4 regions of the Streptomyces sp. NPDC049837 genome follow, and region 3 is predicted to be linked to each of the others. Evidence: riboswitches for the same ligand, from Rfam matches in the RefSeq annotation. Region 3 holds a riboswitch; each other region holds the start of a gene.

The links. Region 3 has a riboswitch for cyclic di-AMP ahead of AB0J57_RS03105 (LysM peptidoglycan-binding domain-containing M23 family metallopeptidase). Riboswitches for the same ligand answer to the same signal wherever they lie in the genome.
Positions count from the first base shown of each region.
Region 1: it holds a riboswitch for cyclic di-AMP, as region 3 does, so the genes downstream of both, AB0J57_RS11445 (M23 family metallopeptidase) here and AB0J57_RS03105 (LysM peptidoglycan-binding domain-containing M23 family metallopeptidase) in region 3, are expected to answer to the same signal.
Region 2: it holds a riboswitch for cyclic di-AMP, as region 3 does, so the genes downstream of both, AB0J57_RS05180 (C40 family peptidase) here and AB0J57_RS03105 (LysM peptidoglycan-binding domain-containing M23 family metallopeptidase) in region 3, are expected to answer to the same signal.
Region 4: it holds a riboswitch for cyclic di-AMP, as region 3 does, so the genes downstream of both, AB0J57_RS20845 (M23 family metallopeptidase) here and AB0J57_RS03105 (LysM peptidoglycan-binding domain-containing M23 family metallopeptidase) in region 3, are expected to answer to the same signal.

Region 1 is NZ_JBFAMP010000004.1:11,684-18,675, forward strand. It holds gene AB0J57_RS11425 (MFS transporter) at 1-1,233, shown strand, start outside; gene lhgO (L-2-hydroxyglutarate oxidase) at 1,295-2,527, shown strand; gene trmB (tRNA (guanosine(46)-N7)-methyltransferase TrmB) at 2,656-3,420, shown strand; gene AB0J57_RS11440 (PrsW family intramembrane metalloprotease) at 3,492-4,817, shown strand; gene AB0J57_RS11445 (M23 family metallopeptidase) at 4,918-5,982, opposite strand; cyclic di-AMP (ydaO/yuaA leader) riboswitch at 6,036-6,169, opposite strand; gene AB0J57_RS11450 (PP2C family protein-serine/threonine phosphatase) at 6,436-6,992, opposite strand, start outside.
Region 2 is NZ_JBFAMP010000002.1:118,237-125,228, reverse strand. It holds gene AB0J57_RS05190 (ATP-dependent Clp protease proteolytic subunit) at 1-615, shown strand, start outside; gene AB0J57_RS05185 (hypothetical protein) at 619-945, shown strand; cyclic di-AMP (ydaO/yuaA leader) riboswitch at 1,242-1,446, shown strand; gene AB0J57_RS05180 (C40 family peptidase) at 1,451-1,927, shown strand; gene AB0J57_RS05175 (DUF6328 family protein) at 1,969-2,517, shown strand; gene AB0J57_RS05170 (LysE family translocator) at 2,453-3,082, opposite strand; gene AB0J57_RS05165 (LysR family transcriptional regulator) at 3,157-4,065, shown strand; gene AB0J57_RS05160 (ATP-binding protein) at 4,098-4,529, opposite strand; gene AB0J57_RS05155 (helix-turn-helix transcriptional regulator) at 4,791-5,660, shown strand; gene AB0J57_RS05150 (DUF397 domain-containing protein) at 5,676-5,924, shown strand; gene AB0J57_RS05145 (8-amino-7-oxononanoate synthase) at 5,896-6,992, opposite strand, start outside.
Region 3 is NZ_JBFAMP010000001.1:677,148-684,139, forward strand. It holds gene AB0J57_RS03080 (TOPRIM nucleotidyl transferase/hydrolase domain-containing protein) at 1-174, shown strand, start outside; gene AB0J57_RS03085 (MBL fold metallo-hydrolase) at 226-1,386, opposite strand; gene AB0J57_RS03090 (carboxymuconolactone decarboxylase family protein) at 1,573-2,124, shown strand; partial or broken gene AB0J57_RS03095 (TetR family transcriptional regulator C-terminal domain-containing protein) at 2,148-2,732, shown strand; gene AB0J57_RS03100 (SGNH/GDSL hydrolase family protein) at 3,087-3,881, opposite strand; gene AB0J57_RS03105 (LysM peptidoglycan-binding domain-containing M23 family metallopeptidase) at 4,067-4,951, opposite strand; cyclic di-AMP (ydaO/yuaA leader) riboswitch at 4,956-5,113, opposite strand; gene AB0J57_RS03110 (tyrosine-protein phosphatase) at 5,660-6,472, shown strand; gene AB0J57_RS03115 (DUF6126 family protein) at 6,477-6,593, opposite strand; gene AB0J57_RS03120 (XRE family transcriptional regulator) at 6,616-6,992, opposite strand, start outside.
Region 4 is NZ_JBFAMP010000007.1:161,017-168,008, forward strand. It holds gene AB0J57_RS20830 (DNA topoisomerase IV subunit A) at 1-456, opposite strand, end outside; gene AB0J57_RS20835 (pitrilysin family protein) at 711-2,054, shown strand; gene AB0J57_RS20840 (pitrilysin family protein) at 2,081-3,448, shown strand; cyclic di-AMP (ydaO/yuaA leader) riboswitch at 3,684-3,849, shown strand; gene AB0J57_RS20845 (M23 family metallopeptidase) at 3,862-4,650, shown strand; gene AB0J57_RS20850 (GntR family transcriptional regulator) at 4,854-5,552, shown strand; gene AB0J57_RS20855 (HPr family phosphocarrier protein) at 5,809-6,090, opposite strand; gene AB0J57_RS20860 (GNAT family N-acetyltransferase) at 6,266-6,992, shown strand, end outside.

The DNA of each region.
Region 1 (6,992 bases), on a different contig from region 3:
GCGATCGGGCAGAAGCTGGGCCGTCCGGTCCCGCTGCACGAGATCGGCCTCGCCGACGCGGACCCCGCGCCCGAGGTGGGGCTGGCCTTCCCGCGCGACGTGGGTGAGGCGGTGAAGTCGGCGACCGACCTGTACCGGCTTGACCTGGCCGGGCGGCGGGCGGGCGGCGGCGGGATCTGGCAGTCCCTGGCCGGGTCCTTCGCGGTCAGCGCGTACGCGACGCCCGCGTCCCGGTGGCTGATAACCCCCGCCGACTCGTCGGTGGAACGGTCGGTGGCGGCCACGCCCGAGGGCGGCGCCGACGAGGGCGGCGCGGTCCGGGTGGGGCACAGCGACGTGGCGAAGCTGCGGGAGGCGGCGGAGGACGCGCGGCGCTGGGACTCCAAGTACGGCGGCGGGGACTGGCGTTCGTCGATGGTGCCCGAGTGCCTGCGGGTGGACGCGGCGCCGCTGCTGCTGGGCTCTTACTCGGACGAGGTCGGCCGGGCGCTGTTCGGGGCGACCGCCGAGCTGACCCGGCTGGCGGGCTGGATGGCCTTCGACACGGGCCAGCAGGAGGCCGCCCAGCGCTACTACATCCAGGCGCTGCGGCTCGCGCGCGCGGCCGCCGACGTGCCGCTGGGCGGGTACGTGCTGGCGTCGATGTCGCTCCAGGCCACCTACCGGGGCTTCGCCGACGAGGGCGTCGACCTGGCGCAGGCGGCGCTGGAGCGCAACCGTGGCCTGGCCACCGCGCGGACCATGTCCTTCTTCCGGCTGGTGGAGGCACGGGCGCACGCCAAGGCGGGCGACGGCGCCTCCGCCGGGGCGGCGCTGCGGGCCGCCGAGGGGTGGCTGGAGCGGTCGCGGGAGGGCGACGCGGACCCGTCCTGGCTGGGCTTCTACTCGTACGACCGGTTCTGCGCGGACGCGGCGGAGTGCTACCGGGACCTCAAGGCGCCGCGCCAGGTGCGCCGCTTCACGGAGCAGGCCCTGTCGCGGCCGACGGAGGAGTACGTCCGGTCGCACGGTTTACGGCTGGTCGTGAGCGCCGTCGCCGAACTGGAGTCGGGCAACCTGGACGCGGCCTGCGCGGCCGGCACGCGCGCGGTGGAGGTGGCCGGGCGGATCTCATCGGCGCGTACCACCGAGTACGTACGGGACCTGCTGCACCGGCTGGAGCCGTACGGGGACGAGCCCCGGGTGGCGGAGCTGCGGGAGCGGGCGCGCCCGCTGCTGATGACTCCGGCGTGACCTTCACCTCCCCAGGTTTGCGCGCATTGTCAGTGGGCCAGTGCACTATCTGGGGTGGGAGGTGGCACAGGTGTCCGCGTACGGCAGTTCCGGCAGTAAGGGCTTCGACCGTTTCGACTGCGACGTGCTCGTGATCGGCGGCGGGATCGTCGGGCTGTCGACGGCGTACGCGATCACGCGTGCCGCCCCGGGCACGCGGGTGGTCGTGCTGGAGAAGGAGCAGGGCCCGGCGCGGCACCAGACCGGGCGCAACAGCGGGGTGATCCACAGCGGGATCTACTACCGGCCGGGCTCGCTCAAGGCGCGGTACGCGGTGCGGGGCGCCGCGGAGATGGTGAAGTTCTGCGCCGAGTACGGCCTGCCGTACGAGGTCACGGGGAAGCTGATCGTGGCCACCGAGCGGGCCGAGCTGCCCCGGCTGCACGCGCTGGTCCAGCGCGGCCGGGAGAACGGCATTCCGGTCCGTGAGCTGGGCCCGGCACAGATCACCGAGTACGAGCCCGAGGTGCGGGGCCTGGCCGCGATCCACGTCGGCACGACCGGGGTGTGCGACTACGGGGCGGTGGCGGCGCAGCTCGCGGAGGCGTCCGGCGCGGAGATCCGGTACGGGGCGGAGGTCACCGCCGTGGACCGCCGCCCCTGGGGCGTCGCCGTGCGGACGGCGGACGGGACGGTCCTCAGGGGCCGGGTGCTGGTGAACTGCGCGGGGCTGCACTGCGACCGCGTGGCGCGCCTGGCGGGCGACGACCCGGGCATGCGGATCGTGCCGTTCCGGGGCGAGTACTACGAGCTGGGCCGGCCCGAGCTGGTGCGGGGCCTGGTGTATCCGGTGCCGGACCCGGCGTTCCCCTTCCTGGGCGTGCACCTGACGCGGGGCATCGACGGGGGCGTCCACGTCGGGCCGAACGCGGTGCCCGCGCTGAGCCGCGAGGGGTACGGCTGGTCGGTCGTCCGGCCCGGCGAGCTGGCCGGGACGCTGGCCTGGCCCGGCTCCTGGCGGATCGCCCGCCGCCACTGGCGCTACGGGGCCGGTGAGCTGCACCGGTCGGCCTCGAAGCGGGCGTTCACGGAGGCGGTACGGCGCCTGCTCCCGGCGGTGACCCCCGAGGACCTGCGCCGCGCCCCGGCGGGCGTCCGGGCGCAGGCCGTGCTGCGGGACGGCACGCTGGTCGACGACTTCCTGATCCGCGAGGCCCGCCGGACGGTCCACGTGCTGAACGCCCCGTCCCCGGCGGCCACGGCGTCCCTCCCGATCGGGCGGGAGATCGCCCGCCGGGCGCTGGCGCATCTGTGACCCGGGCGGCTGTGGCCCGGGCGGCTGTGACCCGGGCCGCTGTGGTCCGGGCCGCTGTGGTCTGTGCCACTACGACCTGGGCCACTACGACCTGGGCCGCTCAGGGGGCGCCGTAGACTTTGGGCATTGTGTCTGAGTCCCGTGAAACCGCCCTGCACCGCCGCCCCAAGGGCGAGCCCCGATTCCCCGAGGGGCCCGCGCCCGACCCCGCCGGGTCGCATTTCGAGCGGCGGATCCGCAGCTTCCAGCCCCGGCGCAGCCGTGTCACGCCCGGGCAGGGCGACGCACTGCGGCGGCTGTGGGGCGTGTGGGGACTGGACATCGACGGGCAGCGCACCCTCGACCTGGGCGAGATGTTCGGCGGCCTGCCGGTCGTGCTGGAGATCGGGTTCGGGATGGGCGAGGCCACCGCGCAGATGGCCGCCGACGACCCGTCGACCGGCATCCTCGCGGTCGACGTGCACACGCCCGGCCAGGGCAACCTCCTCGCGCTCGCCGAGAAGGCCGGCCTGACCAACGTACGCGTGGCGAACGGCGACGCGATCATCCTGCTGCGGGAGATGCTGCCGCCCGCCGCCCTCGACGGCGTACGCGTGTACTTCCCCGACCCCTGGCCCAAGAAGCGGCACCACAAGCGCCGGCTGATCCAGCCCGAGTTCCTCAGCCTGGTGGCCGCCCGGATGAAGCCCGGGGCCGTCCTGCACTGCGCCACGGACTGGGAGCCGTACGCCGAGCAGATGCTGGACGTGCTGACCGCGCACCCGGACTTCGCCAACACCGTGCCCGGCGGCGGCTACGCGCCCCGGCCCGCCTTCCGGCCGCTCACCCGCTTCGAGGGGCAGGGCCTGGACAAGGGCCACGTGGTGCACGACCTGCTGTTCAAGCGGGTGTGACCCCGGACGCGGCCGTGCGTCCGTAGCAAAGCCGTCGCGGAGTGTCAGTGGCGGTCGTTAGGGTCGATCACGTGTCCTACTCGTCTGCGCAAGCCCAGTCGCCGTATCCGGCCGTCCCGGCGTATGAACCACAGCCGTCGTTCGACGCCGTGCCGGAGCGGGCCCGCTGGCGCTACAAGCCCCGCCGCGCCTTCTGGCGCAGCAAGGCGGTGCGGGCCTCCGCGGTCGTCATCGTGCTCGCCCTGTGCGGGCTGGTGATCCTCGCGCTGGTGCGGGAGCAGACCGGCACGCAGGGCTTCCTGGTGGGGCTCGGCCTCGCCGTGCTGCCGGTCCCGCTCCTGATGGCCGCGTTCCGCTGGCTGGACCGGGTCGAGCCGGGCCCGTGGAAGAACCTGCTGTTCTCGTTCGCGTGGGGGGCGTGCGCCGCCGCGCTGGTCGCGATCGTCGCCAACACCTTCGCGACGCGCTGGATAGCCACCGCCACCGCCGACCCGTCGTCCGCGGACACCCTCGGTGCCACCGTCATAGCGCCGATCGTGGAGGAGAGCGCGAAGGCCGCCGCCGTGCTGCTCATCTTCGTCTTCCGCAGACGGGACTTCACCGGGATCGTGGACGGCGTCGTCATCGCCGGGTTCACCGCGACGGGCTTCGCCTTCACCGAGAACATCCTGTACCTCGGCAACGCCTTCGGGGAGGACCAGCAGATCGGGACGTCGGGGCTGGCGTCCGTCACGGCCGCGACCTTCTTCGTACGGATCGTGATGTCGCCGTTCGCGCACCCGCTGTTCACCGTGCTCACCGGCATCGGTTTCGGCATCGCCGCGATCACCGCGCGCCGCAAGAAGGTCCGCCGCATCGCGCTGCCGGTGCTCGGGCTGGCCCTGGCGATGGGCATGCACGCGCTGTGGAACGGCTCGGCGGCGCTCGGGCCGTGGGGGTTCTACGCCGTGTACGGGGCGTTCATGGTGCCCGCGTTCGGGCTGCTGACGTGGCTGGCGGTCTGGTCGCGCCAGCGCGAGCTGCGCACGATATCGGGCGAGCTCCCGGCGTACGCCGCGGCGGGCTGGCTCAGCCCGGCCGAGCCGCTGGCGCTGTCCTCGATGCGGGCGCGGGGTCTGGCCCGTGGGTACGCGGCGCGCTGCTTCGGCCCGGCGGCGGCGCGCGCGGTCGGCGAGTACGAGGCGTTCGCGACGTCGCTGGCGTTCCTTCGCCACCGGGCCCGCCGGGGCGTGGTCGGCCACGACTTCATCGCGCGCGAGCAGGAGCTGCTGCACCACCTGTGGCAGCGCAAGGAGATAGCCGGGCCCGCGCTGACGTACGCGGCGCAGGCCACCGGCCGGGTGTGGACGCCGCCCCCGCATCTGAACTACGGCGGCTACAACCCGTACCGGTACTAGGAAACGGCCTAGGCCCGGCAGCCCTGGCGTCGGGGGGTGTGCCGCCAGAGCCGCCGGAGTACGAGGCGCACGAGGGGTACGAGGTTCGAGGAGCGGGTGCTCAGACGGTGAGGCCCTTGCCGCGCAGCCACGCCAGCGGGTCGATCCCGTCGCCGCCCGGCGTGTGCACCTCCAGGTGCAGGTGCGGCCCGGTCACGTTGCCGGTGGCGCCGACGCGTCCGATGGTCTCGCCGGTGGCGACCGTCTGCCCGGCGCCGACCGTCATGGACGACAGGTGGCAGTACCAGACCTCGGTACCGTCCTCCAGCTCCAGGACGATGCGGTAGCCGTACGAGCCGGACCATCCGGCCGACTTGATGGTGCCGCCGTGGACGGCCTTGGCGGGCGTGCCCGTGGGCGCGGCCAGGTCGAGGCCGGTGTGGTAGCCGGAGGACCACATGTTGCCGGCCTGGCCGTAGGTGGAGGTGATGGTGTACGAGGAGGTCGGCAGGGACCAGCTCCCGGCGAGCTTGGCCAGCCGCTCCTCCTCGGCGGCCTTCGCCTTGGCGGCGGCCTCGGCCTCGGCCTTCGCCTTCTCCTCGGCGGCCTGCTTGGCGGCCAGCTCCTCGGCGGCGGTCTGCTGGGCCTTCGCCTCCGCGGCGGCCTGCTCGGCGGCGGCCGCCTCGGCCGCGGCCTTCGCCTCCGCGTCGGCGGACGCCTGCTGCTGCTCGGCCTGCTGGAGGATGCGGGCGCGCAGGGCCTCACCCGCGTCGGCGCCGCTCCTCTGCTGCGCGGTGGCGTCGGCCGAGCCGGTGAGGGACGCGGCGGTGAGCGGCCCGCTGTCCGTGGTGCCCGCCTCGCCGGAGTCCCCGGAGTCCGAGTCGTCGGACATCAGGGAGCCGATGCCGGGCAGGGACTCGGCGTCGGGCAGGTTGTCCGTGACGACGTCGGGCAGGGATATGGAGACCGCGGGCTTGTCCTGCGCGGTGGCCATGCCACCCGCGCCGACCGCCGCGATCACGCCGACGCCGAGGACGGTGGAGCTACGGGCGAGGCCGCCGCGCTGCTTGGCGATGCGGTGCCGGCCGCGGACGGGGCGGACGGTCTCCTCGGTGGGGTTCCATTCCTCCCACTGCCCGTTTACGGGGGCGGCGTCCGGGACACCCGAAGTGTTGAACGAGGCGATCGAGCCGTACGGAGCTTCGGGGGCAGGCCTGTTGGACGCCACGGAGGCGCACTCCTTTCCTTCCTTCTCGCCTACCGGGTTAGCTGACGGGTTCGGAGCAGGAAGGTCTCCTACGGGCCTGGTTCAGCCCGATTCACCCCAAAAGGTGGTTCCCCGGTTCCCTCACGGGATTCGGCGCACGCGCACGGTGCCGTCTCTTGCGACGGCTGGGACGACCGCGCTGCGTTATCGAACGTTAATAGACGCGGGCTCCGGATTCCAAGCCGTTCCTACTGATCATTAACTGGACGGCCCCGGGATCTACCGGCCCACAATCGGGCACAACGGGGCGAGTTGACCGCACATCAGAAAGGTTCGCCGGCCACAGTAGTACTGACGGTGTGTCATATGTTATGCGGAGTGACACGCATCGACTACGCACCGTGCCGACAGTCGCTGGCGCGGTGGACGCCGCTACGGCACGACCGGCATCGTCCTGCGCCGCTCCGGCTGCCCCTCCGCCGGCCGGGTGACCGCCAGCAGCGCCAGGTCGTCCGTCGCCCCGCCACCCGTATGCCGCCGTACGTCGCTCACAAGCGCGTCCAGCATCGCGTCGGGCCCCGGGAAGAGCCGCCCCGACAGCCGCGCGACCGGATCGTAGAAGACCCCGTCCGCGTCCCGGGCCTCGGACAGCCCGTCCGTGTAGAACAGCAGCGTCGCCCCCGCCGGATACGGCACCTCGTACGCCCGGTCCGGCCACGTCCCCAGGTCCGACATGCCCAGCGGCAGCGCGGGCTCGGCCGGCTCCAGCAGCTCGGCGCGCCCGTCCGCGTACAGCATCAGCGGCTCCGGGTGCCCCCGGTCCACCACCCGCACCACGGCCTCCCCGCGCGGCACCTCCGCCAGCACCGCCGTGGTGAACCCCTCGAAGGCGTCCAGCCCGTCCCGCCGCGTCCCCTCCCGCGCCAGCGCCCGCTCCAGCCGCTGCGCCACACCCTCCAGCGAGCTCTCCTGCTCGGCCGCCTCCCGGA
Region 2 (6,992 bases), on a different contig from region 3:
TACGTCATGAGCCACGCCGCGCGCCACGTCCTGCCCGAGTTCACCGAACGCACCAGTTCCGGCACCCGCACGCTCGATCCGTACGGGAAGCTGCTGGAGGAGCGGATCGTCTTCCTCGGCACCCCCATCGACGACACCGCCGCCAACGACGTCATCGCCCAGTTCCTGCACCTCGAACACGCCGCGCCCGACCGGGACATCGCGCTCTACATCAACTCCCCCGGCGGCCCCATCAGCGCCATGTCGGCCATCTACGACACGATGCAGATCGTCACGTGCGACGTGGAGACCACCTGCATCGGCCAGGCCGCGTCGACCGCCGCCGTCCTGCTCGCCGCCGGCGCACCCGGCAAGCGGATGGTCCTGCCCGGCGCCCGCGTACTCGTCCAACAGCCCGCCATCGAGGAGCCGTTGCGCGGGCGACCGACGGATCTCGACATCCACGCGCGGGAGTTGCTCCGGCTGCGTGGCCAACTCACGGACATGCTGGTCCGCCACACCGGGCGGACCCGCGAGCGCGTGGAGGCCGACCTGGAGCGCGACACGGTCTTCGACGCGGCCGCCGCCGTGGCGTACGGGCTGGCGGACCACGTCGTCCCGAACCGCGGGAGGTGAGCGATGCCGGCTCCCGAACCTCCGGACTGGCCACCGCTCCCCGCACTGACCCGCGCCGAAAGCGCGTTCGTCGACAGTTGGCTCGAAGTCGTCGACCTCCTGGGCCGGATCAATCCGGCGCGCGCCACCCACACGTACAGCGCCCTGCGCGCGGCACAGGCCCTCGTCGGGCGTGCGACCGCGCTGCGCGACGCCCTGACCTCGATGCATGAGCGCGGTGAGAGCGATGTGCATGCCCATACGCTGGCGCGGGCGTTGCGGGTGCTTGACGGCGAACGGCGCGCGGGACGCGTGACGGTGCCTCAGAATCGAGGCGTGGGACCGACGTAGCCCTCCCCCGGATGGGCTCAGGAGTACGAGGACCGCTCCCTCGTTCAGCGTACGCAACCGGACGAATTTGGTACGACGCGAGTTGCGCACCCGGTGTACACATCTGGCGGAATATCAGGTTCCGGCCCTGGTACGGGGTTCGTCGATGTCACGCCGCCGGGCACCAAATCGGCCCTGTCCACCCGAATGGATCAGTCGTGAGGAGCCTCACATAAGGCCGTTTCGACTCGGAATTTCACCCCGACATGGGTCAAGATCCCTGACGACGACAAGCCCCCGCCACCGCGGCGGGGCGGTCCGGGCGGACGCCGAGTCCTGCCGCCGTCCGGATGACTGGTCGACAGGAGTGGATCGGCAGGAGTGGAGGACCCAAGCAGTGCGGGTGACCGGACGGTGTTCGTACGGTCGGTCTCCCTTGGGGTGAAGCCGCGTCAGCGGCCGGGCAACTTCGCCAGCCCGAACCCGACAGGTCATCCTTCACAGGCGGCTGACGAAGGGTTGCGCAATGACCGCGCAGATTCATGTCCCGTCTCTGCTGTCCCGGGCCGGTGCCGTCTCGGCACTCACCCTCGCCGCCGTCGGCGGCCCGATGCTGGCGCCCGGCGCCGTATCGGAGGCACAGGCCGCCCCGGCACACGCGACCAAGGCGCTGAACATCGCCGCGTCCAAGAAGGGCGCACCGTACAAGTACGGAGCGGCGGGCCCGTCCCGGTTCGACTGCTCCGGCCTGACGCTCTACTCGTACAAGCAGGTCGGCAAGACGCTGCCGCGCACGGCACAGCAGCAGTACAACAAGACCCGCCACATCTCCGCCTCCAGCCGGCAGAAGGGCGACCTGGTCTTCTTCCATCGTGGGAGCAACGTCTACCACGTCGGTATCTACGCGGGTAACAACAAGATCTGGCACTCGCCGAAGTCGGGTTCGGTGGTCAAGCTGGACAAGATCTGGTCGAAGTCGGTCTGGTACGGACGCGTCCGCTGATGCTCCGGGCATGACCCGTGGTGCGGGGGTACTCGTCGGGAATGTCCGGCGAGAGCCCCCGCACCGCGCGCGACGGGACGCGCAACGAGACGCCCCTGGAGCGCGCCGACCGCAATTTCGCCGAGCTGCTCCAGGAACTGCGCGTCACCCAGACCGGCGTCCAGATCCTGTTCGCCTTCCTGCTGACCCTGGCGTTCACGCCCCGCTTCGGCTCGCTCGACTCGTACCAGCGCGGCATGTACGTCGTGACGCTGCTGCTGTCCGTCGTGGCGGCGGTGCTGCTCACCGCCCCGGCCGCACTGCACCGTTCGCTGTTCCAGCGGGGCGCCAAGGCGCGCATCGTGGCCGTGTCGTCGAAGCTGGCGAGGATCGGGTTCGTGGTCCTGGCGCTGGCCCTGACCTGCTCCGTGTCGCTGGTCGTGGACGTGGTGCACGGCAGGCCCGAGGGCCTGGCGGCGGGCGCCTTCACCCTGCTGGTGTGCGGCGGCCTGTGGGGGCTCCTCCCCCATCTCGTACGGCGCGGGCTCAGCGACCGGCCACCGGAGCGACCAGGAGCGACACCCCCAGGGCGGCGAGTCCACCACCGGTGACGCCCTGCACGGCCCTGGCGGTGCGCGGCCGTCGCAGCCACCGCCCCAGCCGGTCCACCAGCAGCGCGACGGCCGGGAACCAGACCAGGGCGAGGACCACCACGATCGACGCCAGGAGCAGCGTGCGCGGCAGCACGGCCGCCCCGTCCGGCACGAACTGCGGCAGCAGGCTCAGGAAGAGGACGGGCGCCTTGGGGTTGAGGACGTTGGTCAGGAACCCCTGCCGCAGGCTCCGCCCCACGCCGAGAGCCGGCTCCCCCTCGACCGCCCCCGTCCCGGCTCCCTTGAGCGCGCTGCGCACCGCCTGGACGCCCAGGTAGAGGACGTACGCGCCACCGGCGATCTGGAGCGTCCGGTAGAGGACGGGCACCGCGACCAGGAGCGCGGCGAGCCCCGCGACCGCGAGCGCCGTGTGGACGACCAGCCCGCCCGCGACGCCCACCGCGCACGCCACACCGGCGCGGCGGGAGGCCAGCGAGTTGCGCACGACGACGGTGAAGTCGGCGCCCGGCATGGCGACCATGCCTGCCGCGACACCGATGAAGGCGATGAGCTGTGCGTCCATGGTCACCCAGGCTGACGCACCGGAGGCCTTAGCGTGTACTTGCAATCTTGAGGGCCTGCCTAAAGGAACGCTTAATGTACGACCCCGTGCGGCTGGCCGCGCTCGTCGCGGTCGCGGAAGCCGGTTCGATCACCCGGGCCGCGGGGCGGCTCGGCTACACGGCGCCCGCGCTCTCCCAGCAGCTCGCCAAGCTGGAGCGGGAGGCGGGCGCGCCGCTGCTCGTGCGCCATCACCGGGGCGCCAGGCTGACGGCGGCGGGCGAGGTGCTGGTGGCGCGGGCGCGCCGGGTGCTGGACGAGATGGAACGGGCGCGGCACGAGCTGGCGCTGCTGAACGGTCTGACGGGCGGCCGGCTGCGGGTGGGCACGTTCACCACCGTGGGCATCCACCTGCTGCCGCCGGTGCTCAGCGCGTTCCGGCGCGCCCACCCGGACGTGGAACTGGCGGTCACCGAGTACGAGCCGCCGCGTGGGGTGGCCGCGGTGGCGGCCGGGCAGGTCGATCTGGCGCTGACGCACGCGTACGAGCCGGCCGGCGCCGAGCCGCCGCCGACGGGCGTGTTCCTGGAGCCGCTGCTGGTCGAGGAGCTGGTGCTGGTGACCGCGCCGGGTCATGTCCTGGCCGAGGGCTCGGGACGGCTGGCGGTGGCCGAGCTGGCGGACCAGCCGCTGATCAGCAGTGCCCCGGCGCATCCGGCGCGGCGGGGTGTGGAGGGGGCCCTGCGCGAGGCGGGGGCGAGACCGGCGGTGGTGTGCGAGTCGCCGGGCTACGCGCTGGTGTGCGCGCTGGTCAGCGCGGGCCTGGGGGTGGCGGTGGTACCGGAGATGGTCGCCGCGATGGATCCGGCGCCGCTGGGTGTGCGCCTCTTGGAACCGGCCGCGTTCCGCCGGACGATCTCGGTGGCGCACCGGGGCGACGAGTCGGGGCCTGCGGCCCAGTCGCTGCGGGCGTTGCTGCGTGGGGGTTTCGGGCGGGGGGCGTAGGGAGGGACCGCCTGCACAGGGCGGGGAGCGGGTCAGGTCTGGACCGGGACCGTCCAGGGGAGGGCGATCCAGACGGTCTTGCCGCCCTCGGGGGTCGGGGTGACCGAGAGACGGCCGCCGCATTCGGCGGTGAGCCAGCGGATGATCACCATCCCCCGGCCGTTGTCCTGCTGTACGGCCGCGGGCAGCCGCTGCGGCCAGCGGGGGTGGCTGTCGGTGACGCCGATGCGCAGTTGTTCGTCACGCTCCAGCCGGACGTCGACCGTGAACGTCGGCGACTGACCGAAGGTGTGCTGAACGGCGTTGGTGGCGAGTTCGGAGACGATCAGCCGCACCGTGTCGGCCGTTTCCGCCTCACCGGGGAGGCCCCATTCCGCGAGGACGTCCGCCACGTATCTCCGGGCGGCGGAGACCGAGGCCGGATCGCTCGGCAGAGTGACGGATGCTTCCTGATGGTCTGCCATGGCGACCTTGTCCCTTTCCCACCGGGGCCGGGCTCCGACACGTACCGGATGTTTTGTGGGGACGGCCTCGGACTGTGCTTCGCGCCAGACTGCCACTTATGTCGCCCCTGATGGGGGCGATCCACCAAGATATGCATATATCTGTCGCTCGAAGCGGTGAACTCTGCGACGCGAGACCGGATTTGGGCGGCAAACTGACGGGTTGGCCCCACCGCGGGCGGCCCGGTGGCGGAAAGGTCCCGACGGCGGGAGGAGGCGGTCATGCGAGGCGGTCGGCACGGCCCGGCGGTGCGCCGGCGCAAGCTCGGCGAGGAGTTGCGCGGGCTGCGCCTGGCCGCGGGCCTGACCAGCCGTGAGGCGGCGCGGCTGGTGGGCTGGCACCAGTCGAAGGTGAGCCGGATCGAGACGGGGACGAGCGGGGTCACGGGTGCGGACGTGGCGAAGCTGCTCGATGCCTACGGCGTCCACGAGCCGCGGCTGCGCGCCCTGTTGGCGGCGTTGGCGGGGGCGGCGGCGGACGGCGGCGGGACGGGGTGGTGGCACGCGTACCGGGGCGTGCTGCCGCCCCCGTACCAGGACTTCATCAGCCTGGAGGCGCAGGCGTGCACGGCACGGACGCTGGAGACGTCGGTGGTGCCGGGCCTGTTGCAGACGGCGGAGTACGCGCGTGCGGTGACCCGGGCGGCGCTGGAGGGGATTCCGGCGGCGACGGTCGACTCGTTGGTGCGGGTGCGGATGGCGCGGCAGGAGGTGCTGCGCGCCGATCCCCCGCTGAGGCTGGAGGCGGTGCTGGACGAGGCGGTGCTGCGGCGGCAGGTGGGCGGGCCGGGCGTGATGCGGGAGCAGTTGCGGCGGTTACTGGAGTGGGCGCGGCTGCCTCATGTGCGGCTCCAGATCCTGCCGTTCGCGACGGGTGAGTACGTGGGACTCTCGGGACCTTTCGTTATCTTCTCCTTTCCGAACATTTCTGATCTGGACGTGGTTGCTCTTGACCACTTGACGAGTAGCCTCTACCTCGAACGCACGGAAGACCTCGAGGCGTACTGCGCCGCCTTCCGCACCATGCAGGCGCACGCCCTGTCGCCCGAGGAGTCGTCGGAACTCATCGCCGGGATCGGTGACGGCGCGTAGGGAGAGGCACCCCACATGTCTGCTTACCTCGCACAGCAGGACCTCGCACACCAGAACCCCACATATCAGGACCTCGCACACCGGGACGGCCTCCGCTGGTGGCGCAGCAGCCGCAGCGTCGGCATGAACAACTGCGTCGAGGCCGCCCGCCTCGACGCCGCGCGGCTGGCCGTGCGCGACTCGAAGGACACCGCCAGGCCGCCGCTGCGGTTCTCCGCGACGGCCTGGACCTCCTTCATCGGCTCCCTGAAGCGGGTCGGCTGACCGGGGCCGGCGCCGTACGGAGGATCGTGGCGACCGCCCCGTCGACCTGACGTTCCGTCAAGTCGGCGCGGGCGGTGAGCCGGAGGCGCGAGATGCCGTCCGGCACCGAGGGCGGCCGGAAGCAGCCCACCGCGAGCCCCTCCGACCGGCAGTCGGCCGCCCACTTCACCGCCTGCTCCGGCGACGGGGCGCGTACGGAGACGACCGCGGCGTCCGGCCGTACGGCGGTCAGGCCCGCTGCGGTCAGCCGTGCGTGCAGGGTGGCCGCCACCGTACGAGCCCGGCCCGCCAGGCCCGGTTCGGCGCGCAGCAGCCGCAGGCTCGCCAGCGCGGCACCGGCGGCGGCCGGGGCCAGCCCGGTGTCGAAGATGAAGGTCCGGGCGGCGTTGACCAGGTGCTCGATCACCCGGGCCGGACCGAGGACCGCTCCACCCTGGCTGCCCAGGGACTTGGAGAGGGTGAGCGTGGCGACGACGTCCGGGCTGCCCGCGAGCCCCGCCGCGTACAGTGCGCCGCGCCCGCCCTCGCCCAGCACGCCCAGGCCGTGCGCGTCGTCGACGACCAGCGCGGCGCCGTGCGCCCGGCACGCCGCAGCGAGCCCGGCCAGTGGCGCCGCGTCGCCGTCCACGGAGAAGACCGAGTCCGTCACCACGAGCGCCCGGCGGCCCGGGTGGGCGTCCAGGGCCTTGGCGACCGCGTCGGGGTCGGCGTGCGTGACGACCGCCGTCTCGGCGCGCGAGAGCCGGCAGCCGTCCACGATCGAGGCGTGGTTGCCCGCGTCGGAGACGATCAGCGAGCCGCGCGCGCTCAGCGCCGTGAGGGCGGCGAGGTTGGCGGCGTACCCGGAGGAGAACACCAGCGCCGCCTCGAACCCGCAGAAGTCGGCCAGCTCCCGTTCCAGCTCACCGTGGAGCTCGGTGGTGCCGGTCACCAGGCGCGAGCCGGTGGCGCCGGCGCCCCAGCGGCGGGCGGCCCCGGCGGCCGCGGCGGTGATGTCCGGGTGGTGGGTGAGGCCGAGGTAGTCGTTGCTCGCGAGGTCCAGCAGGTCCGGTACGGCCGGTCGCGGGC
Region 3 (6,992 bases):
CAGCAGGGCCGCACCTCACAGCAGCAGTTGCGGCGCTTCTTCGGCACGAAGAAGGGGCGCAAGATCCACTACGGCCGCGTCCTCGTCGAGGCCCTCGCCCCCGACCGCGTACCCGCACCACTCGACAGCCTGCTGACCAGCCTCCGACCGGCGGACGACGTCAGCCTCGGGTGACGCACTCCAGGACAGCCCGGCCGACGTCAGCGGCCACGTCAGCGGCCGACGTCAGCGGTCGCCCGCGAAGTCGAGATCGCCGCTCCGGGGCTCCACCGGGGTCCGCGGCGGCTCGGGGCGGCGCCACGGGCGCGTGATGGGGTGGGAAACCGCACGCCACCAGGGGTCCGTGGGGAGCTTGCCGGTGGGCTCGAAGGGCTCGCCGGGCCGTGGGCAGGCCACCGCCTGGCCGGCCTCTTCCGCCACGTCCCTGGTCCACTCCCCCGGCTCCGCCCACGCGTGCGGGGCGAGGTTGAAGGTGCCCCAGTGGATCGGCAGGAGCACGCCGTGCGGCTTGCCTCCCTGGAGGTCGAGGTGGGCCCGTACGCCCTCGTCCGGGGTCATGTGGATGTCCGGCCAGTACTCGCTGTACGCACCGATCTGGATCATCGTGGCGTCGAACGGGCCGTGTTCGGCGCCGATGTCCCGGAAGCCCTCGAAGTAGCCGGTGTCGCCGCTGTGGTAGACGCGGTGCTCGGGCCCGGCGACGGACCAGGACGCCCACAGGGTGTGCTGCTGGTTGCGCAGGCCGCGCCCGCAGAAGTGACGGGCCGGGGTGGCGGTCAGGCGGAGGCCGCCGACCTCTGTCGACTCGTTCCAGTCCAGTTCGCGCACCCGGGAGGCGGGCACGCCCCAGTGCTCCAGATGGGCACCGATGCCGAGGGGTACGGCGAAGAGCGTGTCCGTGGTGGCGAGGGCGCGGATGGAGGGGAGGTCGAGGTGGTCGTAGTGGTCGTGGGAGATGACGACGACGTCGACCGGTCCGAGCGCGGCGAGCGGCACCGGGGCGGGGTGCAGCCGCTTGGGTCCGGCGAAGGAGAAGGGCGAGCAGCGCTCCCCCCACACCGGGTCGAACAGGACCCGGTGGCCGTCGATCTCGGCGAGCACGCTGGAGTGGCCCATCCAGGTCAGCCGCAGCCCGGTGGCGGGAGGCGGGGCCAGGTCGGCGACGGTGGTGGCGTGCACGGGTATCGGTCCGGACGGGGCCCGGCGCGCCCGTGAGTCCTTCTCGAAGTAGATCTTCGCGAACTCCACGGTGGAGCCGGAGGGTCTGTGCCTGGTTCCCACCGGGTTGCGGAACACTCCGTCCACGAAGTTCGGCGAGCGGCGGATCCGCTCCATCCGCTCTCCGGTGGGGTCCGCGCCGAAGGCGGCGGGGCGCAGGGAACGCATTCGGGAAAGCAGCGGGTGCGGGGAGCCGGCGCCGGTCACGGAACCTCCAGGAGTGAGGGTCCCCCCATTATGGGCGGACGGTACGACAGCGCGGGATCACGCCCGGCTGGAGCGCGATGTCACACCGGGGACCCCGGCGTCCGTCATGACGGTGGAAGGCACGTTCACCACCTCAGGAGGCACACCATGGCCCGCGTCTCGCTCACCCCACCGCGCACGCTCCTCTTCCGCGCCGTCGAGTGGTACGCGAAGCGTACGTACGGGAAGGTCCTCGAACCGGTCCTCGCCATGGGGCACAACGGGCGCGTCCTGCGCGCGACCCTGCGGTTCGAGCTGGCCGTCGCGAGGTGGAACAAGCTCGACCCGCACCTCAAGGCGCTGGCCGAGCTCGCCTCGGCCGCCTCCATCGGGTGCAGTTGGTGCATGGACTTCGGGTACTGGGAGAGCACCCGGCGCGGCGTGGACGCACGCAAGCTGCGCGACCTGCCGGTGTGGCGCGACAGCGACGCGTACACCGCGCTGGAGCGCGATGTCCTGGAGTACGCCGAGGCGATGACCGCCAACCCGCCGACCGTCGGCGACGACCTCGCGGAGCGGCTGCGCAAGGCGCTCGGCGAGCCGGCGTTCGTGGAGCTGACCGCGATGGTGGCGCTGGAGAACATGCGCTCCCGCCTGAACTCCGCGCTGGGGCTGACCAGCCAGGGCTTCAAGGACCACTGCGAGCTCCAGCGCCGGTGACGGACACGCCCTAGTGTGGCGGCGTGGGCAGAGTGCGGTTGAGCGTGGCCGAGCGGCGGGAGGAGCTGCTGCGGGCCGCCGTCGAGCAGATCGAGGCGCGGGGTCCGGCCGCGGTGCGGATCGCCGATGTGGCGTCCGCGCTGGGGGTGAGCAACGCACTGGTGCTGTACCACTTCTCGACCAAGGAGAAGCTCGTGGCGGCCGCGTTCGCGTACGCCGCCGAGGGCGATCTCGCGCATCTGCGCCGGCTGCTGGGCCGCCGGACGACGGCGGCCCGCCGGCTGCGGGCGGCCGTGCACTGGTACGCGCCGACGGGCCGGGCCAAGGGGTGGCGCCTGTGGATCGAGGGCTGGGCGGCGGGCCTGCGCCAGCCCGCGCTGCGGGAGGTCGCCCAGGACCTCGACCGGCAGTGGAAGGCGGCGATCGCCGAGGTGATCGCCGAGGGCGCGGCGGCGGGCGAGTTCCGCTGCGAGGATCCCGCGGCGGCCGCCTGGCGGCTGACCGCGTTCCTGGACGGCCTCGCCGTGCAGATGACCGCGTACGCGGCGACGTACTCCCGCGCCGTCATGCTCGCCTGGGCGGACGAGGCCCTCGCCCGCGAACTCGGCCACCCGGACGGCATTCCCGGCGCTCCGGGCCCACGCGGTACGCCGGGTGGGCGCGGCCGGGTCGCCGAGGGCCACATGCCGCCCGGCGCTCGCGGGACGCCCGGCGTGCCCGGCGCCCCTGAGGCGACCGCCCTCCCCCAGAACCCCAGGGCCTCCAGCACCGTCAAGCCCCCGGGCACTCCGGCCACACCCGGGATCCCGTGCACCCCCGGCACACCCGGCACCCCCGACGCCTGATCGCCCGGCCCTCCCCCGACACCTCACCGCCCGGCCCCGCGACGCCTCATCGCCCGCCCTCGGGCGCGGTCCCGCCTGAAGGGCAGGCACGGGGGAGCACCCGCCGGGTGCGGCGGCCTACAGCGGTAGCAGGTCCGGGCGCTTGGCCGTGACGTGGTCGCCGGAGGACTCGCCGCGCAGGCGGCGGCCGATCCAGGGGACCAGGTACTCGCGGGCCCAGTGGATGTCGTCGCGGCGCAATTCGAGGGGCCCGCGCGGCGGCAGCGGCGGCCAGGGCTGGTCCGGGTCGGCGGGGACCTCCACGCCCAGGACCTGGCCGGCCCGGAGCGCCACGCGCGTGTGGCCCTCGGGCGACAGGTGCAGCCGGTCGTCGTCCCAAGCGCGCCTGTCCTGCACGGTCTTGAGGGACCACAGGTCCAGCACCGGGCAGCCGTACCGGTCCGCGACGGCGCGCACGTGCCCGTTGTACGTGGCGATCTTGCCGCGCAGGTGGCGCAGCACCGGCACGCCCCGGGTGTCGAACCCGGTGGTCACCAGGACCGTGCCGACTGCGGACGTCAGGTCGGCGACGGCCCGTTCGAAGCGCTCGGCGACGTCGTCCGGGTCGCTGCCCGGCCGGATGATGTCGTTGCCGCCGGCGCAGAAGGTCACCAGGTCCGGGGCCAGTTCCTTGGCCCGCGGGACCTGCTCCTCCACGATCTGGTCCAGGAGGCGCCCCCGTACGGCGAGGTTGGCGTACCGGAAGTCCTCGGGCTCCGGGAGCCGGTCGGCGAGCAGCACCGCGAGGCGGTCCGCCCAGCCGACGAACGTTCCGTCGGGCCCAGGGTCTCCGACGCCCTCGGTGAAGCTGTCACCGATCGCCGCGTACGACCCGAATACGTCACTGTCTCTGAATGTCGAATCGTCTGCCACGGGAGCACATCTTTCACCGGGAGATGTGACCTACGCGACCGTAAGGAGGGGTTGACGGGGGGTGATGTTTGCCACCGGTCAAGATTCACCCAAGCACGGAATACACACGCAATACGTCCGGGGATACGGCTCCGCCCGGCACCGGGAGGCGGTGCCGGGCGGAGCGCCGTTCGGAAGCGGAGGCGTCAGATGGCGACGCCGTGCTGGCGGAGGTACGCCAGCGGGTCGATGTCCGAGCCGTAGCTGGGGCTGGTCCGGACCTCCATGTGGAGGTGCGGGCCGGAGGAGTTGCCGGTGGAGCCGACCAGCCCGATCTCCTGGCCCCCGCTCACGGTCTGGCCGGAGGAGACGGAGAGGGAGGACATGTGGGCGTACTGCGAGTAGTTGCCGTCCGCGTGCTGGATGACGACCTCGTTGCCGTACGCGCCGCTCCAGCCGGCCGAGACGACGGTGCCGGCGCCGATGGCCTTGACGCTGGTGCCGGAGGGGGCCGCGAAGTCGACACCGGTGTGGTAACCGGAGGACCACATGGAGCCGGAGGCGCGGTACGGCGTGGAGACACCGGCGGAGACCGGGGCGGTGAAGCCCGAGACGGCCGGGGCCTCGGCCTTGGCGGCGGAGCGCGAGGCGCGGCTCTCGGTGCGGGTGTCGTCGGCCTTCGGCTTCGCCGGGGCGGCCTTCTTCGCCGGGGCGGCCGTCGACTTGGCGCCGAGCGTGAGCTTCATGCCCGGGAGGATCAGCGACGGGTCCTCGCCGATGACCTGGCGGTTGTCCTGGTACAGCTTCTGCCAGCCGCCCTTGACGTTCTTGTTGCGGGCGATCTTGGAGAGGTAGTCGCCGGCGACCACGGTGTACGTGCGCGGCGCGGCCTTCTTCGCCGGGGCGGCGGCCTCGGGGGCGGCCTGGGCGGCGGCGACGGCCTGCTGCGGGGCGGTGGCCGGGGCGGCGGCGTGCGCGCCGGTGGCGCCGAACAGCGGCAGGGCGATGGCGGCGCCACCCGTACCGGCGGCGACGAAACCACGCGTAATGGAGCTGGACTTGGGACGGCGGTGCTTACCCTTCGCGGGCATGGCGAATTCCTCTCCGGCGCCTGCGAGGTGAGCTGTCGGGTTCGGACTGGAGTTGTCCGGCCGCGCCATGGACGCGACTTCACCCCGAGCCGGTCCCGGAATTCCGGGGTCGGCGTACTACCTGGGTCCCCCGCTCCTGCCACGCGTGGGTGGGTGCGAATTCCGACCGGCGGCAGGATTCGGCGGTCCGGCCGGATTGCCGTGACCGTAAGCGAGCCGGGTCGGCGTGAACAAGCCGCCGCATTCTTATCGGCATTCTCCGCGGTGTGGCCGCCACGGAATTCCGGTCACCCTCCGTGGATTGCGGATCATGAATTCCCGTTGTGGGCACGGAGTTTATGAACGGCATCCCGCCACGGACGGTCACGGTTATGACGCTGCTCACGTGGGCGCGCCCATCCCCCTTGCTACCAGGGCACGTTATATCCAATGACCCAATACGGACAGAAGTGCCATTCCTTGGCGAGTGCGACGAGAGCCACCAATCCACCCGCCGGGCGAGCACCGTCCGGACGCGACACCCGAACGCAACCATAAAGGGGCAAAATGCCGTAATAAGGCATCCCGCTATGCCGGGTACCGAGCGTGACAAGGGGCAACGGATGTGCGACGTGCACGGACATTGATCGTCCGACGCACCGATGTCGTATCGTCGGACCGCGACATCGTCGGCGGCCGACGCCGACCGCAGACACGTCAGGAGCCCCCGTGACGCAGCCGCTGCCGCAGGTCCCGTCGATCGAGCCCGAGCTGACCGGGGTGCGCAACTTCCGCGACGTCGGCGGGCTCCCGACCGTGGACGGCCGGCGGGTGCGGCACGGCAGGCTCTACCGCAGCGGGCACCTCGCGCACGCGACGGGCGAGGACGCCGCCTTCCTCGCGGGCCTCGGCCTGCACACGATCTTCGACTTCCGCAACGCCGCCGACCAGAAGCTGGAAGGCCCGGACGTCGAGCTGCCCGGCGTGCGGAATGTGAACATCCCCCTGTCCGACCCGGCCGACGGCGCCGAGTTCTGGACCATGGTCCGTGACGGCGACCTCGACCAGCTCCGGTCGATACTGGCGGACGGCAAGGCGGCGGCCCGGATGACGGCCTCGTACCGCGTGATCATCAAGGAGCGCACCGCCGAGCACAGCCGTGTCCTGCACGCGCTCGCCGAGGACAGCGTCCCGGCCCTGATGCACTGCGCGGCCGGCAAGGACCGGGCGGGGCTGTCCATCGCGGTGTCCCTCCTGGCCGTCGGCGTCGAGCGGGAGGCCATCGAGGAGGACTACCTCAAGTCCAACGACCCGAGCCGCCGGTACAAGGTGCGCCGCAGCGACAACTCCCCGGCCGGCATGTCGCCCGAGGTGCTGGAGCTGCTCAGCCCGCTCTTCGAAGCCCGCCTCGAGTACCTGTCGGCGGCCTTCTCGACGATCGAGGAGACCTGGGGCTCGACCGAGCGCTACCTGACCGAGGGGCTGAAGCTCTCCCCGGAGACGCGCGAGCGGCTGCGCGAGCGCCTCCTCGACCAGGACTGAGCCCTCATTCCGCCCCCAGGGCGAACAGCAGGTAGAGGAACGCGGCGAAGAGGTGGCCCGCCACCAGGTAGGCGAAGAGCCGGACGACGAGTCCTACGGGGAACGTCCGTTCCTGAGACATGGCGGATCTCTCCGATCGAAGGTCAGCGGCGGTGGGCGTCCACGCCGAGGCACAGGTCGGCAGCGGCGCTCTGCATGAGGGTGTGGACGAACAGCAGCTCCGCCCCGCCGCGCGTGGCGGCGCCGATCCGGTGCGGGGTGAGCGAGTCGAAGTGCGCGCTGTCCCCGGGGTCGAGGACGTGCACGTCCTCCCCGAGGGCGAGCCGCACCCGGCCGCCGAGGACGTACAGCCACTCCTCCCCCGGGTGTACGCGCACGAGGTCGCCCTGGGTGGCGTACGGGACCTGGACGCGCAGCGCCTGCATGGCGCGCCCGGGGCCGCCGGCCTGGTGGTAGACCCAGCCGTCCGCCCCGGCGGGCTCGGCCCGGCCGCCCCGGACGATCGGGTCGCGCTCCGGCG
Region 4 (6,992 bases), on a different contig from region 3:
GTCCTCGTCGATCGACTCCGTCATCAGGGACGTCGCGTCGGCCATCCGGCACTCGGTGTACCGCATGGCGGCCGGCGGGTCGTCGTTGCCCAGCGAGCCGAAGTTCCCGTGTCCGTCCACCAGCGGCAGGCGCATCGAGAACGGCTGCGCCATGCGCACCAGGGCGTCGTAGATCGACGCGTCACCGTGCGGGTGGAGCTTGCCCATCACCTCGCCGACGACCCGGGCGCACTTCACGAAGCCGCGCTCGGGCCGCAGGCCCATCTCGTTCATCTGGTAGACGATGCGGCGGTGCACCGGCTTCATGCCGTCGCGGGCGTCCGGCAGGGCCCGGGAGTAGATCACCGAGTACGCGTACTCGAGGAAGGAGCCCTGCATTTCGTCGACGACGTCGATGTCGAGGATCTTCTCCTCGAAGTCGTCGGGCTGCGTGGTCTTCGTGCTGCGGCGGGCCATCGCGGCTGCGGCTCCTTCACCAACAAGGTTGATCTGACGCCGACCATTGTGGACCGTCCCACTGACAACGCCGACCGCGACCCGGAAGAGGGACGCAAGCGGATTCGGGGAACTTCGCCGGGTGTCAGTCCGCTTGCATACAGTGGCAGGACTTTCACAGCGGTCCGCGGCAGGTCGCAGCAGGTGCATACAGTGGCAGGACCACCGCGGCGGTCCGCGGCTGGACCTTTCACACAGCGATCGAAGGGACGTACATGCCCATGGGTCACACGGCCACAGCCCAGGCCGGCTCCGGCGGCCTGACAGCAACCGAGCACCGCCTGGCCAACGGCCTGCGCGTGGTGCTCTCCGAGGACCACCTGACCCCGGTCGCCGCGGTCTGCCTCTGGTACGACGTCGGCTCGCGCCACGAGGTCAAGGGCCGTACCGGCCTCGCCCACCTCTTCGAGCACCTGATGTTCCAGGGCTCGAAGCAGGTCCAGGGCAATGGCCACTTCGAGCTGGTGCAGGGCGCCGGCGGCTCCCTCAACGGCACCACCAGCTTCGAGCGCACCAACTACTTCGAGACCATGCCCGCCCACCAGCTCGAGCTGGCCCTGTGGCTGGAAGCCGACCGGATGGGCTCCCTGCTCGCCGCGCTCGACGAGGAGTCCATGGAGAACCAGCGGGACGTCGTCAAGAACGAGCGCCGCCAGCGATACGACAACGTTCCCTACGGCACGGCCTTCGAGAAGCTCACCGCGCTCGCCTACCCGGAGGGCCACCCCTACCACCACACCCCGATCGGCTCCATGGCCGACCTGGACGCCGCCACCCTCGAGGACGCGCGGAACTTCTTCCGTACGTACTACGCGCCGAACAACGCCGTCCTGTCGGTCGTCGGCGACATCGACCCGGCGCAGACGCTCGCCTGGATCGAGAAGTACTTCGGCTCCATCCCCGCCCACGACGGCAAGCAGCCGCCGAGGGACGGGACGCTGCCCGAGATCATCGGCGAGCAGTTGCGCGAGGTCGTCGAGGAGGAGGTCCCGGCCCGCGCCCTGATGGCCGCCTACCGGCTCCCGCACGACGGCACGCGCGAGTGCGACGCCGTCGACATCGCCCTCACCATCCTCGGCGGCGGCGAGTCGTCGCGGCTGCACAACCGCCTGGTACGCCGCGACCGCACGGCCGTGGCGGCCGGCTTCGGCCTGCTGCGCCTGGCCGGGGCACCCTCGCTCGGCTGGCTGGACGTCAAGACGTCCGGCGGGGTCGAGGTGCCCGACATCGAGGCGGCCGTCGACGACGAGCTGGCCCGCTTCGCCGCCGAGGGCCCGACGCCCGAGGAGATGGAGCGCGCCCAGGCCCAGCTCGAACGCGAGTGGCTGGACCGGCTCGGTACGGTCGCGGGCCGCGCGGACGAACTGTGCCGGTACGCCGTGCTGTTCGGCGACCCGCAGCTCGCCCTGACCGCCGTCCAGCGCGTCCTGGACGTCACCGCCGAGGAGGTCCAGGCGGTCGCCAAGGCCCGCCTCCGCCCCGACAACAGGGCGGTGCTGGTCTACGAACCCGTCAGCACCGACCACAGCGAGCAGGAAGAAGAGGGGGCCGACCAGTGAGCGACGCCGCCACGTCCTTGACGTCCATGGAGTTCCACCCGCAGCCCCGCCCCGGGACCGCCAAGCCGTGGGCCTTCCCCGCCCCCGACCGGGGCGCGCTGGACAACGGCCTGACCGTGCTGCGCTGCCACCGCCCCGGCCAGCAGGTCGTGGCCGTCGAGATCTTCCTCGCCGCCCCGCTGGAGGCGGAGCCGGAGGGCCTCGACGGCGTCGCCACGATCATGGCGCGAGCCCTGTCCGAGGGCACCGACAAGCACTCGGCGGAGGAGTTCGCCGCCGAGCTGGAGCGCTGCGGCGCCACCCTCGACGCGCACGCCGACCACCCCGGCGTACGGATCTCCCTCGAAGTCCCGGTCTCCCGGCTCGCCAAGGCCCTCGGCCTGGTCGCCGAGGCCCTGCGCGCGCCCGCCTTCGCCGACAGCGAGGTCGAGCGCCTCGTCCGCAACCGGCTCGACGAGATCCCCCACGAGATCGCCAACCCCTCGCGCCGCGCCGCCATGCAGCTCTCCAAGGAGCTGTTCCCGGCCACGTCCCGCATGTCGCGCCCCCGCCAGGGCACCGAGGACACCGTCGCCCGGATCGACGCCTCGGCCGTACGCGCCTTCTACGAGGCGCACGTCCGCCCCGCCACCGCCACCGCGGTCGTGGTCGGCGACCTCACCGGCGTCGACCTCGACGCGGTGCTCGCCGACACCCTGGGCGCCTGGACCGGCGACATGGCCGAGCCCCGCCCCGTACCGCCCGTGACGGCCGACGACACCGGCCGCGTCGTCATCGTCGACCGCCCCGGCGCCGTGCAGACGCAGCTCCTCATCGGCCGTATCGGCCCGGACCGGCACGACCGGGTCTGGCCGGCCCAGGTGCTCGGCACCTACTGCCTGGGCGGCACCCTCACCTCCCGCCTGGACCGGGTCCTGCGCGAGGAGAAGGGCTACACCTACGGCGTACGTGCCTTCGGCCAGGTGCTGCGCTCCGGCCCCGAGGGCAACGGCGCGGCCATGCTCGCCATCAGCGGCTCCGTCGACACACCCCACACGGGTCCGGCGCTCGACGACCTGTGGAAGGTGCTGCGCACCCTCGCCGCCGAGGGCCTGACCGACGCCGAGCGCGAGACGGCCGTGCAGAACCTGGTGGGCGTCGCCCCGCTCAAGTACGAGACGGCCGCCGCCGTCGCGGGCACCCTCGCCGACCAGGTCGAGCAGCACCTCCCGGACGACTACCAGGCCCAGATGTACGCCCGGCTGGCCGAGACGGGCACCGTGGAGGCCACCGCGGCGGTCGTCAGCGCGTTCCCGACGGACCGTCTGGTCACGGTCCTCGTCGGTGACGCGGCACAGATCAAGGAGCCCGTCGAGGCGCTCGGAATCGGTGAAGTGACAGTCGTCACCGGCTGATTGACGCGGTTTCCGCTCATACGAGTCGACGCGGTTCCTCTCTCACGAGCGGCCGCTCACCGGACCCCGGCATCGCTCGATGCCGGGGTCCGCCCGTATGTCCGCTTTGTTGCGGAGATTCGGTGTCTGCCCTGTGGCGTGCGCTACAAAAAACCGTGTCTGTTTGGTGATTGAAAGATCGGCCGCTTAGCGTCTGATGCGCTGTCCGACCGGTACCCGCCGCACCCGCGGCACCGGACAGCCATCGCCGAGTCCCCAACAGGCGCGAGCCTGGGGAGCCGGGGACCCACGCAGTCCCTGGGGTGAATCGGACGCCTTCGCACCCGTTGCGGAGGGGCCCGTAGGAGACCTTCCTGCTCCGAACCCGTCAGCTAACCCGGTAGGCGAGAAGGAAGGAAAGGACCAGCCACTTCATGGCGTTCACCCGTGCCACCGGGAAGCACCGTGCCCCGAGCCGCCTGAGCCGTAAGAGCGCACACGTCGCCGGAGTCGCGGCCCTCGCCACCACCGGCGTCATCGGAACCCTCGCTTCCCCGGCGCTCGCCGCCAACCCGGACGCCGCACCCCTCTCGCTCGAGGACACCGGCCTCAACCAGGCCGTCATCACCGACACGCTCGCCGCGCAGGTCGACGCCCAGGCCGAGGCCCAGGAGCTGGAGGCCCAGGAGGCCGCCGCCAAGGCGGCCGCCCAGGCGAAGGCCGAGGCGGAGGCCAAGCGCAAGGCCGAGATCCGGGTGCAGGCGGCCCGCGAGGCCAAGGAGCGCGCCGACCGCGAGGCCGAGCGCAAGCGGCTCAACGCCTTCCAGCTTCCGGTCGCCGGCACGTACGTCAGCACCGGCTACCAGACCGGCGGCGCCATGTGGTCCTCCGGCAGCCACACCGGCATCGACTTCCACGCCGCCTCCGGCTCCCGCGTGGTCTCCGTGGGCGCGGGCACCGTCGTCGAGGCGGGCTGGGGCGGCGCGTACGGCAACAACGTAGTGATCCGGATGAACGACGGTACGTACACGCAGTACGGCCACCTGTCCTCCATCAGCGTCTCGGCCGGCCAGACCGTCATGCCGGGCCAGCAGATAGGCCTGTCGGGCTCGACCGGCAACTCCTCCGGCCCGCACCTCCACTTCGAGGCCCGGACGAGCGCCGAGTACGGCTCGGACATCGACCCGGTCGCCTACCTCCGCTCGCACGGCGTCAACGTCTGACCCTCCTGTTCGTCAGGCAAGGCCCCGGTTCGGCACGCGAACCGGGGCCTTCGCCGTGCCGGGTCCTCCTGGCCGGGTCCTCCTGGCCAAAAAGAACTCCATGGATTCAGGGTGGCTATCGGAAATTCCGGTCCCCTGCAATAGAGTCACTGGACAGACGTCGAGCGGGTGAGTTTCGCGCGGATTAAGTTGGGGGTTCTGGTATGCGCATTCCAGCGCACTCGGTATGCACGGCGATCCGCGACGACATCGTCACCGGTGTGTTCGAGCGGGGCAGCCGGCTCACCGAGGAGCAGCTCGCCCGACGCTACGGAGTCTCGCGCGTCCCGGTCCGCGAGGCGCTGCGGACCCTGGAGTCGGAGGGCTTCGTGACCACCCGCCGTCACGTCGGCGCGTGCGTCGCCGAGCCCACCGAGCAGGAGGCGGCCGACCTGCTGGAGATGCGTACGCTGCTGGAGCCGCTGGGCGCCGCGCGGGCCGCCCAGCGCCGCACGGAGGCGCACCTGAAGGTGCTGCGGGGGCTGGTCAGGCTGGGCCAGGAGCGGGCGCGCCGCGGCCAGCGGGAGGACCTGCGCTCGTTGGACGGCTGGTTCCACGAGACGCTCGCCCAGGCGTCCGGCAGCCCGGCGCTGACGGCGCTGCTCACCCAGCTCCGGCACAAGATCGCCTGGATGTACGCGGTCGATCAGCCGGCCCGGCCGGCGGAGGCGTGGGCCGAGCACGGCGCGATCGTCGACGCCGTCGCGCGCGGCGACGCCGACCGCGCCCGCGCGCTCACCACCCTGCACGTCGAACGCTCGCTGTCCTCCCACCGGCTGCGCCGCCCGGAGCGGCCCGAGCGGCCGGCCGGCCGTGTGAGGACTTCGCAACACCCCGTAAACACCGCGAGCGCCCGCAATTAACACCGGCACCGTATACAAAGGCGGGGGAATTGTGCCCCGTGAATTCGCATGCCCGAAAAGGCCGCGTGCGGTAAAGGGCTGCCCGCGCCGAAATGCGGGAGGCGCCTGAAAGCGTGCGGCGAAACCCCGTGGGGCGAAACACCACGGGGCGGAACACCAGGGGGCGAAACCCGTACCGGCGGACCTCGCGGCCATAAAAGCGGAGCCGTACCACCCGTTTCCGGGGGTACGGCTCCGTGAAGCGACTGGGGGTGGGTCAGACGGTCTCGGGGAGTTCCTCGAGGCCCTCGGAGACCAGCTTCGCCAGGCGGTCCAGGGCGGCGTCCGCGCCCTCGGCGTCCGAAGCGAGCACGATCTCCTCGCCGCCCTGCGCGCCCAGGCCCAGCACCGCGAGCATCGACGCGGCGTTGACCGGGTTGCCATCTGCCTTGGCGATCGTCACGGGGACGCCGGCGGCCGTGGCGGCACGGACGAAGATGGAGGCGGGGCGGGCGTGCAGGCCCTCGGCCCAGCCGACGTTGACGCGGCGCTCAGCCATGGTGTTGCCCTTCGAGTCTCGGCGGTTGTCTAGACCAGTGGTCGAACCCAGTCTCTCATGTCCCACAGGGTGCTCGAACCGGCCTCCACGGGGCCCCGGCGGCCGGTCGGGCCGCCTCACCCTGCGTTGTCCACAGCACCTCCGCGACCGGCGGTCCGCCCCGTACTCTGGGCCCATGCGGACCCCGTCGGATCAGCCGGAACACGTGTACCCCGACCACTGGGAGGCCGACGTCGTGCTGCGGGACGGCGGCACCGCGCGGATCAGGCCGATCACCACGGATGACGCCGAGCGCCTGGTCAGCTTCTACGAGCAGGTCTCGGACGAGTCGAAGTACTACCGGTTCTTCGCACCTTACCCCCGGCTCTCCGCCAAGGACGTGCACCGCTTCACCCACCACGACTACGTGGACCGCGTGGGGCTCGCGGCCACGGTCGGCGGCGAGTTCATCGCGACCGTCCGGTACGACCGGATCAACGCGCAGGGCCTGCCCGCGAGCGCCCCCGCCGACGAGGCCGAGGTCGCGTTCCTCGTCCAGGACGCCCACCAGGGGCGGGGCGTCGCCTCCGCGCTGCTCGAACACATCGCGGCGGTCGCTCGCGAGCGTGGAATCCGGCGGTTCGCGGCCGAGGTCCTGCCCGCCAACACCAAGATGATCAAGGTCTTCACGGACGCCGGCTACACCCAGAAGCGCAGCTTCGAGGACGGAGCCGTCCGCCTCCACCTCGACCTGGAGCCCACCGACCGCGCCCTCGCCGTACAGCGCGCCCGCGAACAGCGCGCCGAGGCGCGGTCCGTGCAGCGGCTGCTGGCGCCCGGCTCCGTCGCCGTCATCGGCACCGGCCGCGCCCCCGGCGGCGTCGGCCGCACCGTCCTGCGCAACCTCCTCGGCGCCGGGTACA